2 regions of the Promicromonospora sp. NPDC023987 genome follow, and region 2 is predicted to be linked to the other one. Evidence: riboswitches for the same ligand, from Rfam matches in the RefSeq annotation. Region 2 holds a riboswitch; the other holds the start of a gene.

What was found. A riboswitch is a leader RNA that binds a small molecule or an ion and turns the genes downstream of it on or off. The one in region 2 is predicted to bind FMN.
Region 1: it holds a riboswitch for FMN, as region 2 does, so the genes downstream of both, ribD (bifunctional diaminohydroxyphosphoribosylaminopyrimidine deaminase/5-amino-6-(5-phosphoribosylamino)uracil reductase RibD) here and pnuC (nicotinamide riboside transporter PnuC) in region 2, are expected to answer to the same signal.

Annotation. Positions count from the first base shown of each region.
Region 1 is NZ_JBEZZF010000045.1:21,748-29,184, reverse strand. It holds gene AB0F40_RS18735 (HAD family phosphatase) at 1-46, shown strand, start outside; gene fmt (methionyl-tRNA formyltransferase) at 156-1,124, shown strand; gene AB0F40_RS18725 (transcription antitermination factor NusB) at 1,121-2,692, shown strand; gene AB0F40_RS18720 (hypothetical protein) at 2,742-4,235, opposite strand; gene rpe (ribulose-phosphate 3-epimerase) at 4,143-4,805, shown strand; FMN riboswitch at 5,055-5,189, shown strand; gene ribD (bifunctional diaminohydroxyphosphoribosylaminopyrimidine deaminase/5-amino-6-(5-phosphoribosylamino)uracil reductase RibD) at 5,310-6,437, shown strand; gene AB0F40_RS18705 (riboflavin synthase) at 6,437-7,105, shown strand; gene ribB (3,4-dihydroxy-2-butanone-4-phosphate synthase) at 7,102-7,437, shown strand, end outside.
Region 2 is NZ_JBEZZF010000041.1:45,114-52,550, forward strand. It holds gene AB0F40_RS17930 (solute carrier family 23 protein) at 1-722, opposite strand, end outside; gene AB0F40_RS17935 (alpha/beta hydrolase) at 764-1,630, opposite strand; gene AB0F40_RS17940 (LLM class F420-dependent oxidoreductase) at 1,720-2,649, opposite strand; gene AB0F40_RS17945 (disulfide bond formation protein DsbA) at 2,739-3,356, opposite strand; gene AB0F40_RS17950 (hypothetical protein) at 3,380-3,574, shown strand; gene AB0F40_RS17955 (helix-turn-helix domain-containing protein) at 3,645-4,394, shown strand; FMN riboswitch at 4,473-4,610, shown strand; gene pnuC (nicotinamide riboside transporter PnuC) at 4,725-5,408, shown strand; gene AB0F40_RS17965 (Gfo/Idh/MocA family oxidoreductase) at 5,428-6,381, shown strand; partial or broken gene AB0F40_RS17970 (acyl-CoA dehydrogenase family protein) at 6,432-7,437, shown strand, end outside.

The sequences.
Region 1 (7,437 bases), on a different contig from region 2:
CCTCCGCAAGGACCTCCGAGCGCTGGGGCTCCCGGTGGCCGAGTAGCCACGACGCGGTGCGGGCAGCCGCAGGGCCCCCGGAGGGTGACCGATCCGACGCCGGGCCGGCCGAGGCCCAGGCAGCCGCACCGAAAGCGCACACCTAGACTGGCTGAGTGCGTCTTCTCTTCGCAGGAACCCCCGAACCCGCCGTCGCCTCGCTCGAGGCACTCATCGCCTCACGCCACGAGGTCGTCGCCGTCCTGACCCGCGCCGACGCGCCGTCGGGCCGCGGCCGCAAGCTCACGCAGAGCCCCGTGCGCGCCCGCGCGGAGGAGGCCGGCATCCCGGTGCTCACCGACGTCCCGCGCGGCGACGAGTTCATCGCACGCCTGCGGGACCTCGAGATCGACGCCGCGCCCGTCGTCGCCTACGGGCACATCCTGCGCCCCGCCGTCCTCGCGGTGCCCCAACTCGGCTGGATCAACCTGCACTTCTCCGTGCTGCCCGCCTGGCGCGGAGCCGCACCCGTACAGCGCGCCGTGATCGCCGGCGACCAGGTCACCGGCGCCACCACGTTCCTGCTCGACGAAGGCATGGACACCGGCCCCGTGCTCGGCACCGCCACCGAGACCATCCGGCCCACCGACACCTCCGGCGACCTCCTCGGCCGCCTCGCCGTCTCCGGCGCCGAGCTCCTCGTCGCCACCCTCGACGCCCTGGAGGACGGCACCCTCCACCCCCAGGCCCAGCCAGCCGACGGCATCTCCGTCGCCCCCAAGCTCACCACCGACGACGCCCGCGTCACCTGGACGGCCCCGGCGCTCGCGGTCGACCGCCTCGTGCGCGGCTGCACGCCGGCACCCGGCGCGTGGACGGTGCTGCCGGACGGCTCCCGACTGGGGCTCGGCCCCGTCGCGCCGCGCCCGGAGGTCGTCGACCTGCGGCCGGGCGAGGTGCGCGCGCTCAAGCACGAGGTCCTGGTCGGGACGGCCACGCACGCCGTCGCGCTCGGCGAGGTGCGACCTGTCGGGAAGAAGGCGATGCCCGCACCTGACTGGGCCCGTGGCGCCGGGCGCCCGCTCGTCGAGGCGGGTCTCGTGCTCGGTGGCTCCACGACCGGCGCGACGGAGGTGTCGGCATGAGCGGGTACGAGGCAGACCGCGGCGACGGCGGCCCCGAGCGCGGCGGCCCGGGCGGCGGCCGGAGCTTCGACGACGACCGGCGCAACTCCTCCGGTCGTCAGCGTTCCGCGTCGCGCTCCCGGGGCGGCGACCGGTTCCGCACGTCGCAGGCGCCGTCGGAACGTCGCAAGCGCACCGACCCGGCCCGGATGGCCGCGTTCGACGTGCTGCGCGAGGTCGACGAGTCGGACGCGTACGCGAACCTGGTGCTGCCCCCGCTGCTGCGCGAGCGGCACATCCGCGGGCGTGACGCCGGGTTCGCGACCGAGCTGACCTACGGCACGCTGCGCCTGCGCGGCCGGTACGACGCCATCCTGTCCACCTGCGTGGACCGTCCGTTGCCCGGGCTGGACCCGGCGCTGCTCGACGTGCTGCGCCTCGGCGCGCACCAGGTGCTCGGCATGCGCGTCCCCGTGCACGCCGCCGTCTCCGAGACGGTGGGCCTCGCACGCAACCGCGTGGGCGCCGGACCCGCGCAGATGGTGAACGCTGTGCTGCGCCGGGTCTCGGAGCGCCCACTCGACGAATGGATGGCAGGTCTCGAGAAGGAGGCGCCCGACGCCCTGACGGGCCTTGCGGCAACCGAGTCGCACCCGCTGTGGATCGCCCGCGCCATGCGCGAGGCGCTGGCGGGCAACGGCCGCGACGCCGACGAGATCGGTGACCTGCTGGCCGCGGACAACGTCCCGCCGCGCGTGACCCTGGTCGCCCGGCCCGGCCTCGTCGACGTGTCCGACGAGGCCGCCTGGGGCGACGCCGACCTGGTCGCCGGCCGCTGGGCGTCCACGGCGCTGCGTCTGGAGGGCTCCGACCCGTCCGGGATCCCCGCGGTCCGGGAGGGCCTGGCGGGCGTGCAGGACGAGGGCTCGCAGCTCGTGACCCTGGCGCTGGCCGGCGCGCCCCTGGAGGGCCGCGACGAGCGCTGGCTCGACCTGTGCGCCGGTCCTGGCGGCAAGGCGGCGCTGCTGGCGGCGCTGGCCGGCCGGCGCGGTGCCACGCTGGTCGCCAACGAGGTGGCGCCGCACCGTGCCCGCCTGGTGGAGAAGACCCTGGCGGCGATGCTCGACGGCGTGGTCGAGGAGGTGCGGACCGGCGACGGGCGCGAGGTCGGCGCCGACGAACCGGGCGCCTACGACCGCGTGCTCGTCGACGCGCCGTGCACCGGGCTGGGCGCGCTCCGCCGTCGGCCCGAGAGCCGGTGGCGGCGGACGCCGTCGGACCTCGCCGCGCTCACCGCGCTGCAGCGCGAGCTGCTCGCCTCGGCGCTGGACGCCGTGCGGCCCGGGGGAGTGGTGGCCTACGTGACGTGCTCCCCGCACCTCGCCGAGACGCAGCTCGTGGTGTCAGACGTCCTGAAGAAGCGCGACGACGTCGAGCGGCTCGACACGCCCGCCGCCGTGCGGTCGGTCGTGCGCGCGGGCGGGGCCGCCGACGAGATCCCCCTGGCGGACCGCGACGACGTGCAGCTCTGGCCGCACGTCCACGGGACGGACGCGATGCACCTGACGCTGCTGCGGCGCACGGCGTAGCGCGGACGGGTGCGAGGGCCGAGCGGCCTGGGTGGCTGAACCGGGTCGCCTACCCGATCGTGGGCTGGTCGCGACGCACCGCGCGGCCAAGACGCGGGACGACGGCGGGGAAGCTCACCGCCCCGAACGCTGCAGAAGCGACGAAGAAGAAGATTGCGTTCCACTCGGACCAGCCCCATGCGACAGCGCCCGCTTCAACAGCGTTCTCCGGATGTTCGGGGTCGTAGACGATCTTGATGCGCTCGCCCTCGAAGTGCACGTCCGCAAGGTTCGTGACGGTCGTTCGCACAGGCCTGACCCGTGGCTCGGCGGGCGCAACAAAGTGGATCTCAACGCGTTCGCCCCATCCGGAGACCGTGTTCGTCCGGTCGACGATCGCCGTACCGGAGCCTCCTCGCTGGTGCAGCGCAGCCGCTTCTGCGACCTGTACCACGGCCAAGGTTCCGCTACCGAGGACGAGTAACGCCGGGATCAGCACGAACACCGCGAATGTCATGATCGCCGGCTGGGTTTCGGTGTTGCTGCGCAGGTACCGGACCGCGGCCGGGTACGCGCGCTGCATGTCCCGGGGTCGTGTACCCGGTGCATCCGTGCTGTCCGCGCCGCGCCGCGACGTTGCGCGGCTCCACCCACGCCGGGCGAGCTCGAGAGCGATCGGAACGAGCAGGAGTCCGAGCGGGAGTATGAGCAGAGCCAGGAAGAGGAACTGGATGACGGTCGCGTCGATCCAGGGCGCGTCCTCCGCGGTGGCTCGGTTCGGCTGCTGCGGGTCGTAGGTCAGGTTGAACAGGTCACCGACCTCGAGGCCGCGCGGCCAGTGCTCAAGGGTGGTCGAGAACTGTGGACCCTCAAGGGTCTGAACATCGAGCGTATGACTGGATCTGCCGTAGAAACGCTGGTCGACGAACGCCTCGACGGTGACGCCGCGAACATCGAGGATCAGGGGCGTGACGAGGTGATCAACGGTGATCCAGGCGACCGGGATCCAGAAGACGAGGAGGGCGACGGCACTGGCCGACAAGACCCTCGTCGGAGCCTTGGAAAGATTGGTTCGCATGGTGGCGAGGCCGGTGCGGAACTTCTCCCAGAATGAGCTCTCCGGGACCGACTGCTTCGACTGAGCCGCGGACTGAGCCGCGATCCGACGCTCCATCGCCCTGCGGGCTTCCTTCTGGCGGCGAGTCATCTCGACCGCCGGTGCGTGAGGCGCCCGCCGTCCTCTGGGCTGTCGGCACGGTCCACGGCGAGAGCGTAGCGGCAGGAGGTCAACGTGAGCCACGTTCGGCTGTGGGCCGGGTCTGCGGCCTGTCCCGAACAGTTCGTCCTGGCTGAACTGTGTCGTGCAGATGTGATCGTTCTTCAGGAGACCTGGCGCGCGCACCTCGGGTTCGGCGGCGAGGTCGGGTGGCACGGTTCGGTGACGCCGAGAGTCGCGCTCTACGCTGACGTCATGGCAGCCCTCATCGCCCCGAGCATCCTGTCCGCCGACTTCGCGAACCTCGAGCGCGACCTCGGCCGGATCGCCGACGCCGACTACGCGCACGTCGACGTCATGGACAACCACTTCGTGCCGAACCTGACGCTGGGGCTGCCGATCTTCGAGCGGCTCGCGAAGGTGTCCCCGGTCCCGCTCGACGCGCACCTCATGATCGAGAACCCCGACCGGTGGGCACCGGCGTTCGCGGAGGCGGGGGCGGCGTCGGTCACCTTCCACGCGGAGGCGGCCCAGGCGCCGGTGCGCCTGGCGCGGGAGCTGCGGAAGCTCGGTGCGCGGGCGGGGGTCGCCCTGCGGCCCGCTACGCCGGTGGAGCCCTACCTGGACCTGCTCGGCGAGATCGACATGATCCTCGTGATGACCGTCGAGCCGGGATTCGGCGGGCAGTCCTTCATCGAGGGGACGCTGCCGAAGATCCGCCGAGCGCGGGAGGCCGTGAGCGAGTCGGGTCTGGACGTCTGGATCCAGGTCGACGGGGGAGTGTCGCGCGACACGATCGAGCGAGCGGCCGACGCGGGCGCGAACGTCTTCGTCGCGGGGTCGGCGGTGTACGGGGCCGAGGACATCCCGGCCGAGATCGCGACGCTGCGCGAGCTGGCGGCCAAGCACACCCACTGAGACGGCGGGGTGAGCGGTGCCAGGCTGGGAGGGGGAGCAAGGTCCGGTTCGAAAATGACCTGAGGTACCGAACGAGGCCGGATTCGGTACCTCAGGTCATTCTCGACGTGGTCTGGTGAGAAAAAGTGTGCCAAGCGGACCCACATCACACCCGGACCGTGCAGGCAGTGCACCACCGGCCCACGGTGTGACGCAGACCATGCCGGTCGCCCGGCCAGATATGGCATGCTGGCAAGCAGCAGTACGCACACACGTGCTCCGGGGTCGGTGTAATTCCGAGCCGGCGGTGACAGTCCGCGACCCGCGTCCTCCGCAAGGAGGGCCGGTTGATCTGGTGGAACTCCAGGACCGACGGTGAAAGTCCGGATGGGAGGAAGCACGTGCGGCGTCGTCGCCCCCTGGGGCGTGCGTCGCCGTGACGTCGTGCGCGCGGGCAGGGCCGAGAGGTCTCGTCCGCGCACCCGTCGTCCACCCCCGGAGCGCCGAAGCTCGGGGAAGGACCGCATGACCCAGGCACCGCAGGGCGCCGCGCAGTACGCGGCGGTATCCGCCGCACCGACCGTGGTCGAGAGCGCCATGCGCCGCGCCCTCGCGCTGGCCGCCCAGGGCCCGGCACACGGCCCGAACCCGCGTGTCGGCTGCGTGCTCCTCGACCCGGACGGCCGCACCGTCGCCGAGGGCTTCCACCGCGGTGCGGGCACCCCGCACGCTGAGGCTGCGGCCCTGGCCTCCGCACGCTCGCGCGGCATCGACCCGCGGGGTACGACGGCGGTCGTGACGCTCGAACCGTGCGCCCACCACGGCCGCACCGGGCCCTGCGCCGACGCCCTGATCGACGCCGGCGTCGCCGCCGTGCACGTGGCGGTCGGCGACCCGAACCCGGTAGCGACCGGCGGGGCGGCCAAGCTGCGGGCCGCCGGTATCGAGGTGACCACCGGCACCCTGGCGGACGAGGGCGAGGAGCTGCTCCGGCACTGGCTGCACGCCGTCCGGACCCGCCGGCCCTACGTGACCCTGAAGCTCGCGACGAGCCTCGACGGCAGGGTCGCCGCCGCGGACGGGACGAGCCGCTGGATCACGGGCCCGCAGGCACGTGCCCACGCCCACACGGTCCGTGCGCAGGTCGACGCGATAGCGGTCGGCACGGGCACCGCCCTGGCCGACGACCCGTCGCTGACCGCCCGGACGATCGACGGCGGGCTCTTCGAGCACCAGCCGCTCCGGGTGGTGCTGGGCCGCCGCCCGGTGCCGGACGCCGCCCGCCTGCGCGGGCCCGGCGGCGCGCTGCTGCACCTGCCGGAGCACGATCTCGCAGCCGTGCTCGACCGGCTCGCGGAACGCGAGGTACGCCACCTCCTCGTGGAGGGCGGCCCGACCCTGGCGACCGCGCTGCTGGCCGCCGACGCCGTCGACGAGCTCCACGCCTATGTCGCGCCGGTGCTGCTCGGCGCCGGTCCGACCGTCGTAGGGGACCTCGGCATCACCACCATCGGCGCGGCGGCGCGCTTCACCACCCACGACGTGACCCGGCTCGGGGACGACGTGCTCATGGTCGCGCGCCGCGCGCAGCCCACAACGAACCAGCCACGACAGGACGGTCGGCCCGTCCGGCCCACCCAGGAGGAGATCTGATGTTCACCGGAATCATCGAGGAGCTCGGCTCCGTCGTCGCGATCGCCCGGCCCGACGGCGACGACGCGTCCGACGCGGTCCTGACCGTCGTGGGCCCGCTCGCCGCGTCGGACGCCCGTCCCGGCGACTCGATCGCCGTCGACGGGGTGTGCCTCACCGTCACCTCGGTTGCCGACGGCGCGTTCGTGGCCGAGGTCATGCCGGAGACCCTGCGCCGCAGCTCGCTCGGCGGCCTCGTCCCGGGTGCGCCGGTCAACCTGGAGCGCGCCCTGCCCGCCAACGGCCGGCTGGGCGGGCACGTGGTTCAGGGGCACGTCGACGGCGTCGCGACGCTGGTGGGCCGCACGCCCGGACCGCGCTGGGACGACCTCGCGTTCGGCGCGCCCGGCACGCTGACCCGGTACGTCGCGGAGAAGGGCTCCGTGGCCCTCGCGGGGGTCTCGCTGACCGTGACCTGGGTGTCGGACGAGGGGTTCGGCGTGTCGCTCATCCCGACCACGCTCGCCGCGACGACGCTCGGCCGGCTCACCCCGGGTGACCTGGTCAACGTCGAGGTGGACGTGCTCGCGAAGTACGTCGAGCGGCTGCTGGCGACGGGCACGACCGGCGCTCCCGCACCGAGTGCTCGGGCCGCCTTCGGCGACCTGGCGACGGAGGCCGCACGATGAGCGCGCGGGACACCGCGAGCGCCGTTGGCGTCGTGGACGAGCGGCTCGTGGCCGGGCCGGGCTCTGGCCTCGTGGAGCAGGCCCTCGCCGAGCTGGCTGCCGGCCGTCCGGTCCTCGTGGCCGACGACGCGGGCCGGGAGAACGAGGTGGACGTGGTGCTCGCCGCGAGCACGGCGACCGCCGAGTGGGTGGGCTGGACGGTGCGGCACTCGTCGGGCTACCTGTGTGCGCCGATGCCCGCCCACCGTGCGGACGCGCTGGAGCTGCCGCTGATGGTGGAGCGGAGCGAGGACCCCCGCGCCACCGCGTACACGGTGTCGGTGGACGCGGCG
Region 2 (7,437 bases):
ACGCCCGGCTCGAACGACGGCGCGACGAAGTGGGGCAGGCCCACCCAGTCCGCCTCCCGCACCTTCGAGAGGTCGACCTCGCCGCGCACGGCGGCGAAGGCGTACCCGATGACGACCCCGAGCAGGATCGCCAGGCGGCCGACGAGACCGCGGAACAGGACCTGGATCAGGATGATCGACGCGAGAGTGACGACCGCCGTCACCGGGGATGCCTGGAAGCCCGAGCAGTCACCCTGCTCGTCGCACGGTGACCCCCACGCGACCGGCGCCAGGTTGAGGCCGATCAGCGCCACGATCACGCCCGTCACCACTGGCGGCATGGCGACCTGGATCCAGCGCGGCCCCGCGAAGTGCACCACCACCCCGACGAGCGCCAGGAGCAGACCGCTGGCAAGGATGCCGCCGATCGCGGCCGACTGACCGCTCGACGCCGTGGCCGCCAGGATCGGCGCGATGAAGGCGAAGCTCGAGCCCAGGTAGCTCGGCAGCTTGTTGCCCGTGATCAGCAGGAAGGTGATCGTGCCGATCGCCGAGAAGAACAGCGTGGTCCCGGGGTCGAAGTCGGTGATGGTCGGCACCAGGAACGTGGCGCCGAACATCGCGACGATGTGCTGCAGGCCGATCCCGATGGTGCGCGGCCAGCTCAGCCGTTCGTCGGGGGCGACCACCTCACCGGGGGTGATCCGGGCACCATCACCGTGCAGCTGCCAGCCGATTCGCATGTGTCTGTCCTTGATCTCGCAACGGGAACGCCGTGCGGATCCTAATCGCAGGTCGTGCGGACCTCGCTGAGCTCGCTGTCCACGGCCGGCGCCGGGCAGAGGAACTGCGCGTACCGCTCGTCGTCGTCCACGTACCGCTTCAGCCAGGACAGGCTGTACCTGGCGATGACGGCGTTGGGTGCGCTCGGTGCGGAATGCGACGCGTCGCGCAGCTCCAGGTAGGCCTTGTCGCCGTCCGCGGGCAGCGACTCGTAGAGCGGCTCGGCGTGCGACCGCACCCGCGCGATCCGGTCGTCCTCCGCGCCGACGATCAGCGTCGGGGTGGAGACCTCGGGAAAGGTCTTGTCGCTGCTCCACGGGGTCATCGGGATGGCTGCCTGCAGCGCCGGGTACTCCTTGGCCGCCTCCAGGCTCCCGCCGCCGCCCATGGAGTGGCCCATCACGGCGAGCCGGTCGGGATCGATCCGGTCCGCCAGCTCGGTGTCCTGCAGGTGGTCCAGGGCGGCGAGCAGCTGGTCACCCCGACGAGCCGGCGAGTCGGCGGGCCTGAGCGTGTCGATGGTGAACACGACGAACCCCTGGGAGGCCAGCCGCGGGCCGAGCCAGGCGATGGCCGCCTGCGAGGACCGGTAGCCCGGGGAGACAGCCACCGCACCGAAGGTGCCCTCCGAGGTGTCGGTCGGGTAGTAGACGGTGCCGCCGCCGAAACCCTCCGCGCCGGCACGCGTGACGACGGCGACCCCGATCTCGAACGAGCCACGCGGAGCCTCGATGCTCTCCTCGGTCGGATCGGGGCCACGCTGGTAGTCGTCGTCGGTGGCGGCTGCGGCCGGGACCGCTACGAGGGTCCCCGCGGTGAGCGCGGTCGCCGCGAGAGCGGCGCGGAGGGCACGAGAAAGGCTCTGCATGGAGTTCTCCTGGGGTGTCGCAGGAACCGGCCGACACCGACCCTAGGAAAGATCCCTCCATGCGGCCTGCGCTGGGTGTTATTCGACCGTCAGCCGAGCTGCGGACGCACCTCGCGCGCGATCAGGTCGAGGTGGTCGAGGTCCGCCAGGTCGAGGATCTGCAGGTAGACCCGCTGGATGCCGTCGGCCTCGAGAGCCTTTAGCCGGTCCACCACCTCGCCGACCGTCCCGGCGACACCGTGCTCACGGAGCTCGCCGGGCTCCCGGCCGATCGCGGCGGCCCGCCTGCTGAACTCGGCCTCGTCCTGACCGACGGCGGCGACGAGCGCCACCGACTGCACCATCGACTCGGGCGCACGCCCGACCTCGGACAACGCCTTCTCGATCACCCTCACGCGCGGGCCGATCGCGTCGATCTCCGGGAAGGCCTGGTTGTACTCGGTGCCGTACCGCGCCGCCAGGGCGGGCGTACGGCGCGGACCGCCGCCACCGACGAGCACGGGGACGGGCGACTGCGTGGGCTTTGGCAGGGCCGGCGAGTCCGTGAGCTGGTAGTGCTCACCGGAGAAGGAGAACTGCTCCCTGACCGGGGTCTCCCACAGCCCGGTGATGATCGCGAGCTGCTCCTCGAGGAGGCCGAACCGCTTGTCGGGGAACGGGATGCCGTAGGCGCTGTGCTCGGCCTGGAACCAGCCGGTACCGAGGCCCAGCTCGACGCGGCCCCCGGACATCTGGTCCACCTGTGCCACCTGGATGGCGAGGACGCCCGGGTGCCGGAACGTCGCAGAGGACACGAGCGTGCCGAGCCGCACGGTGGAGGTGTCGCGGGCGAGGCCGGCCAGCGTGGTCCACGCGTCCGTAGGGCCGGGGAGCCCGGCACCGTCGCCCATGGCGAGGTAGTGGTCGGACCGGAAGAACGCACTGAACCCGAGCTCCTCCGTGGTCCGGGCGACGGCGAGCTGGTCGTCGTACGTCGCACCCTGCTGGGGCTCGGTGAAGATGCGCAGATCGAGAGTCATGCCTCAACGATGCCACGGGCTGTGCGCGTGATCGTCGCGGCCGCACGACCGTTCGGGGCGCGACGATCGCGCCCACGACGAAGGGGAAGTCAGTCGAACACGGGGTCTGTGGTGCGGGAGCGCTTCAGCTCGTAGAAGTACGGGTACCGCGCCAGCGCCACCGCGGCGTCGAACAGGCCGGCCGCCTCCTCGCCGCGCGGGACGCGCGTGAGCACGGGGCCGAAGAACGCGACACCGTCGACGTGGAGGGTCGGCGTGCCGACGTCGTCGCCGACCGGCTCCATACCGGCCTGGTGGGAGGCCGCGAGCGCCGCGTCGTGATCGGTGGACGTCACCACCTGGGCGAGGGCGGCGGGGAGCCCCGCCTCGGCCAGCGCCTCGGCCGCCACGGCGTCGAAGTCCTTGTTCCGCTGGTTGTGGATGCGGGTGCCTGCCGCGGTGTAGAAGGCGGCGAACGCCTCGGGGCCGTGGTCGGCCTGGACCGCGGCGGCGACGCGGCCGATGCCTCGGGAGCGCTCGATCTTCGCCCGGTAGTCGTCGTCGATGTCCCTGTCCTTGTTGAGCAGGTACAGGCTCATGAGCTTGAAGGTCAGCTCGAGCTCGCGGTGCTGGGCGACCTCGAGCGCCCACCGGGACGTGATCCAGGCGAACGGGCACATGGGGTCGACGTAGACGTCGACGACGGGCTTGGCAGCGATCTCGGTCACGCACAGCAGACTACGCTCGCTGCGTGACCGGGATCCGTTGGGCAAGTCTCGCCACCGTCGTCGGCGGTGGGGTGATCTTTCTGGTGTGCCTGGTGGGGGTCGTGCTGGGCCATCCGTGGTCGGCGGTACCCGGTGGTCTCGCCCTGCTGCTGGCCGTCCGCGAGGTGCGCTACCTGCGCAGACTCCGGTCCGGCAAGATCGCGGGACGGGAAAATTAGCGCCATGGATACCCGGTACCGCTCAAGGTCCCTTCACGCGGCCCGGCGAGCACGGGGTAGCCTGCCTGGCATGACCGCCGTCCGTACCCACACGCACGCGCAGGCAGTAGACGCTGCGGTGGACCTGTTCACCCGGCAGGGGTACGAGGGGACCACCGTCGAGGAGATCGCCGACGCCGCCAAGGTCAGCCGGGCCACGTTCTTCCGCAGGTTCCGCTCGAAGGAAGACGTGGTCTTCGCCGACCACGAGCTGCTGCTCGAGGAGGTGGTGGTGATGCTCGCCGCCACCCGCCCCGACGCCCGCGCCAGCGAGGAGTCCGGGCACGACCTCGGCCGCGCCTGGGACCCCGACGTCGACCCGTACCTCGAGGTGTGCCGCGCCGCACGCATGGTGTTCGACCACCATGTGGGCCAGCGCGACACCTCGCTCGCCCGGTACGCCCTGCTGCAGCAGGTCCCCGCCCTGCGCGACCGGGAGCTGATCACCACGCACCGCTACGAGCGGGCGTTCACGCACTACCTCAAGGACACGCTGCCGCCGGAGCGTTCTGCGTCGACGGCGTCGATAGCGTTCGCCGCCTCCGTCGTCGCCGTGCACAACGCGATCCTGCGCCGCTGGCTGCGTACGCCGTCGCTCGAGCTGCGGCCCGAGCTCGAGGAGGCGTTCGCCGACCTGCGGCGGGCCGCCGTCCTCGGCACCGCCGGCCACCCGCTGGCCGACGGCGGAGCCCCGGTCGGCCGCCGCGTGGTGGTCACCGTCGTCGAGGGCGGGGCCGGGCCCGACGAGGTGGCCCGCGCCGTCCGGGACGCGCTCGTCTGACACCGGGCGGGACAGGCGTCCCGCGCGGGAATGGGGCCGTGGCATCCTGTGTTCCGATAGTCAACGTGCAGCAGATGCACACGTGCTCCGGGGTCGGTGAAATTCCGAGCCGGCGGTGATAGTCCGCGACCCGGGTCGCTCCTTCGGGAGGGGCTCGGTTGACCTGGTGAGATTCCAGGACCGACGGTTAAAGTCCGGATGGGAGGAAGCACGTGCGGCGCGCGCCGTCACCCCTCGGGGTGCCGTCACCGCGCCGTCGTCGGCGCCATGTGGCGCGCCGACCCTCACCCCGGAGTCCCCGTGTGCGGACTTTCGGAGAGGGAAAGAGACATGGACTGGTTCCGCGCCGCCTATGACGCGACGTTCCTGGTCGCCGACCAGCAGATCTACTGGCGCGAGGTCATCGGCAACGTGTTCGGGCTCGCGTCCGCCCTCGGTGGCCTGCGCCGCAAGGTGTGGGCCTGGCCGGTGGGCATCGTCGGGAACGTCCTGCTCTTCACCGTCTTCATGGGCTCGTGGTTCGGCGACGCGACGCGGGCCGACATGCTGGGGCAGGCCGGCCGCCAGATCATGTTCATCGCGGTCTCGGTCTACGGGTGGTACCGCTGGCGTCAGACGCGCCGGCTCGGCGGCGTCGGGACGGTGGCTGTGCATCCCCGCTGGGCGTCGTGGCGGGCCCGGGTCGGCCTCGTGACCGGGATGCTGGCGGGCACGCTCCTCCTCACCCCGCTCTTCCGGACCCTTGGCTCCTACGAGCCGGTCTGGGCCGACGCGTGGATCTTCATGGGTTCCGTGCTCGCCACGTACGGCATGGCCAAGGGCTGGGTCGAGTTCTGGCTGATCTGGGTGGCCGTCGACCTGGTCGGGGTTCCGCTGCTGTTCTCCGCCGGGTACTGGGCGACCGCGCTGATGTACGTGATCTACGGCCTGTTCACGCTGTTCGGGTTCTTCGCGTGGTGGCGCATCAGCCGCCGTGAGAGCGCGGCGCCGGACGAGGTGGTGGCAGCGGCCTGATCGCGTACCGTCGGCCCTCGTGACGGCACAGGAGCGCACCGCCAGGATCGGGATCGTCGGCTCGGGCTTCCGCGCCCGCACCATGCTGCGGGTGCTGCAGGCGCTGCCGGACCACTTCGAGGTGGTCGGCGTGGCCACCCGCAACGCGGCGGACCGCGAGGAGCTGGCGGCGCGGGGCCTCCCGGCGGCGGGCCTGCCGGGTCTCCCCGCGCCCGCCTACGCCACGGTGGCCGAGCTGGTCGCGGGCGGCCGTCCCGACCTCGTCCTGCTGACCCTGCCCGCCGGCGCCGCGCAGCCGGTGATCCGCGACCTAGCCGCCTCCGGCGTCCCCGTGCTGACGGAGACGCCGGCGGCCGGCACGGTCGAGGAGCTCGCGGCCCTGCAGCGGCTCGTGGACGACGGCGCCTGCGTGCACGTCGCCGAGCAGTACCACCTGGAGCCGCTGGTCGGGGCGCAGCTCGCGGTCGCCGCCTCCGGGCTGCTGGGCGAGGTGACGGACGCGCACGTCGCGATCGCGCACGACTACCACGGCCTCAGCGTGCTGCGCCGGGCGCTCGGCATCACGTTCGAGGACACGGTGATCACCGCGCGGCGCGACGCGCGCCGGGTGCTGCCGAGCCCCAGCCGTGCGGGCGACCCCGAGGACCTGGACCTCGTCGACACGGTGCACGCGACCGCGTGGCTGGACTTCGGCGACCGGCTCGGCACCTACGAGTTCGACGACGTCCAGTACCGCTCCTGGGTCCGCTCCCCCGCGCTTTCGGTCCGCGGTGAGCGCGGCGAGCTGCGCGACGACGTCGTGCGGCACGTCGGCGGCGACGGCCTTCCCCGGCGCTCCACGCTGGAGCGCGTGGCCGCTGGCGTGGCCGGCAGCCACGAGGGCATGTTCCTGCGCGGCTACACGCTCGACGGCGAGTGGCTGTACCGCAACGCGTTCCGCCACGCCGACGCTCGTCCAGGCGAGATCTCGTGAGACGTAGTATCGCTTGACCTGAGATCCGGTACCGGCGCACCATGGGAGGCATGACTCAGACCCCAGGAGTGACGGCGCCCGACTACGACGTCTCGCAACCGCTCGACATCGACTTCGCCGGCGCCTTCGCCGACGTCACGGAGGACGAGCGGGCGTGGCAGCTCTCCGTCCGCCAGTTCGTGCAGGACGAGGTCCTGCCCGTGATCGACGGCTACTGGGAGCGCTACGAGGTCCCGATGGACCTGGTCAAGCGCATGGCCGAGCTGGACTTCCTGCGCGACGGCGTGGACGTGCCCGGCTACCCCACGATCTCCAAGATGGCGGAGGGCCTTGCCGCGATGGAGATGTCGCGCGGTGACGGCTCGGTGACGACGATCTGCGGCGTGCAGGGCGGCCTGGCGCTGCGCTCGATCGTGATGCTCGGCTCCGACGAGCAGGTCGAGAAGTACGCCGGCCCCATGGCCCGCGGCGAGATCCTCGGCGCCTTCGCCCTGACGGAGCCCACGCACGGGTCGGACTCGGTCGGCCTGGAGACCTCCGCGGTCAAGGCGACGCGGGACGGCGTAGAGGGCTACGTCATCAACGGCGAGAAGAAGTGGATCGGCTTCGGCTCGATCGGCGACATCACCGTCGTGTGGGCCCGGGGTGAGGACGGTCAGGTCCACGGGTACATCGTGCCGCAGGACGCCCCCGGCTACGACGGGAAGACCATCGAGGGCAAGATCTCGCTGCGCGCCATCCACCAGGCCCACATCGTGCTGAACGACGTGTTCGTCCCGGCGGAGAACCTCCTGCCGAAGGCCCGCACCTTCAAGGACACCGGCCGCGTCCTGTTCGCGACGCGCCTCGGCGTCGCCTGGGGCGCCGTCGGGCAGGCCATCGCCTGCTACGAGGCGGCCGTGGCCTACTCGAAGCAGCGCACGCAGTTCGGCCGGCCGCTCGCGGCGAGCCAGATGGTGCAGGAGCGCCTGACGAAGATGCTGTCGATCCTCACGCAGATGCAGCTCCTCGTGAAGCAGATGACGCGGCTCGACGAGGCGGAGCAGCTCACCGGCC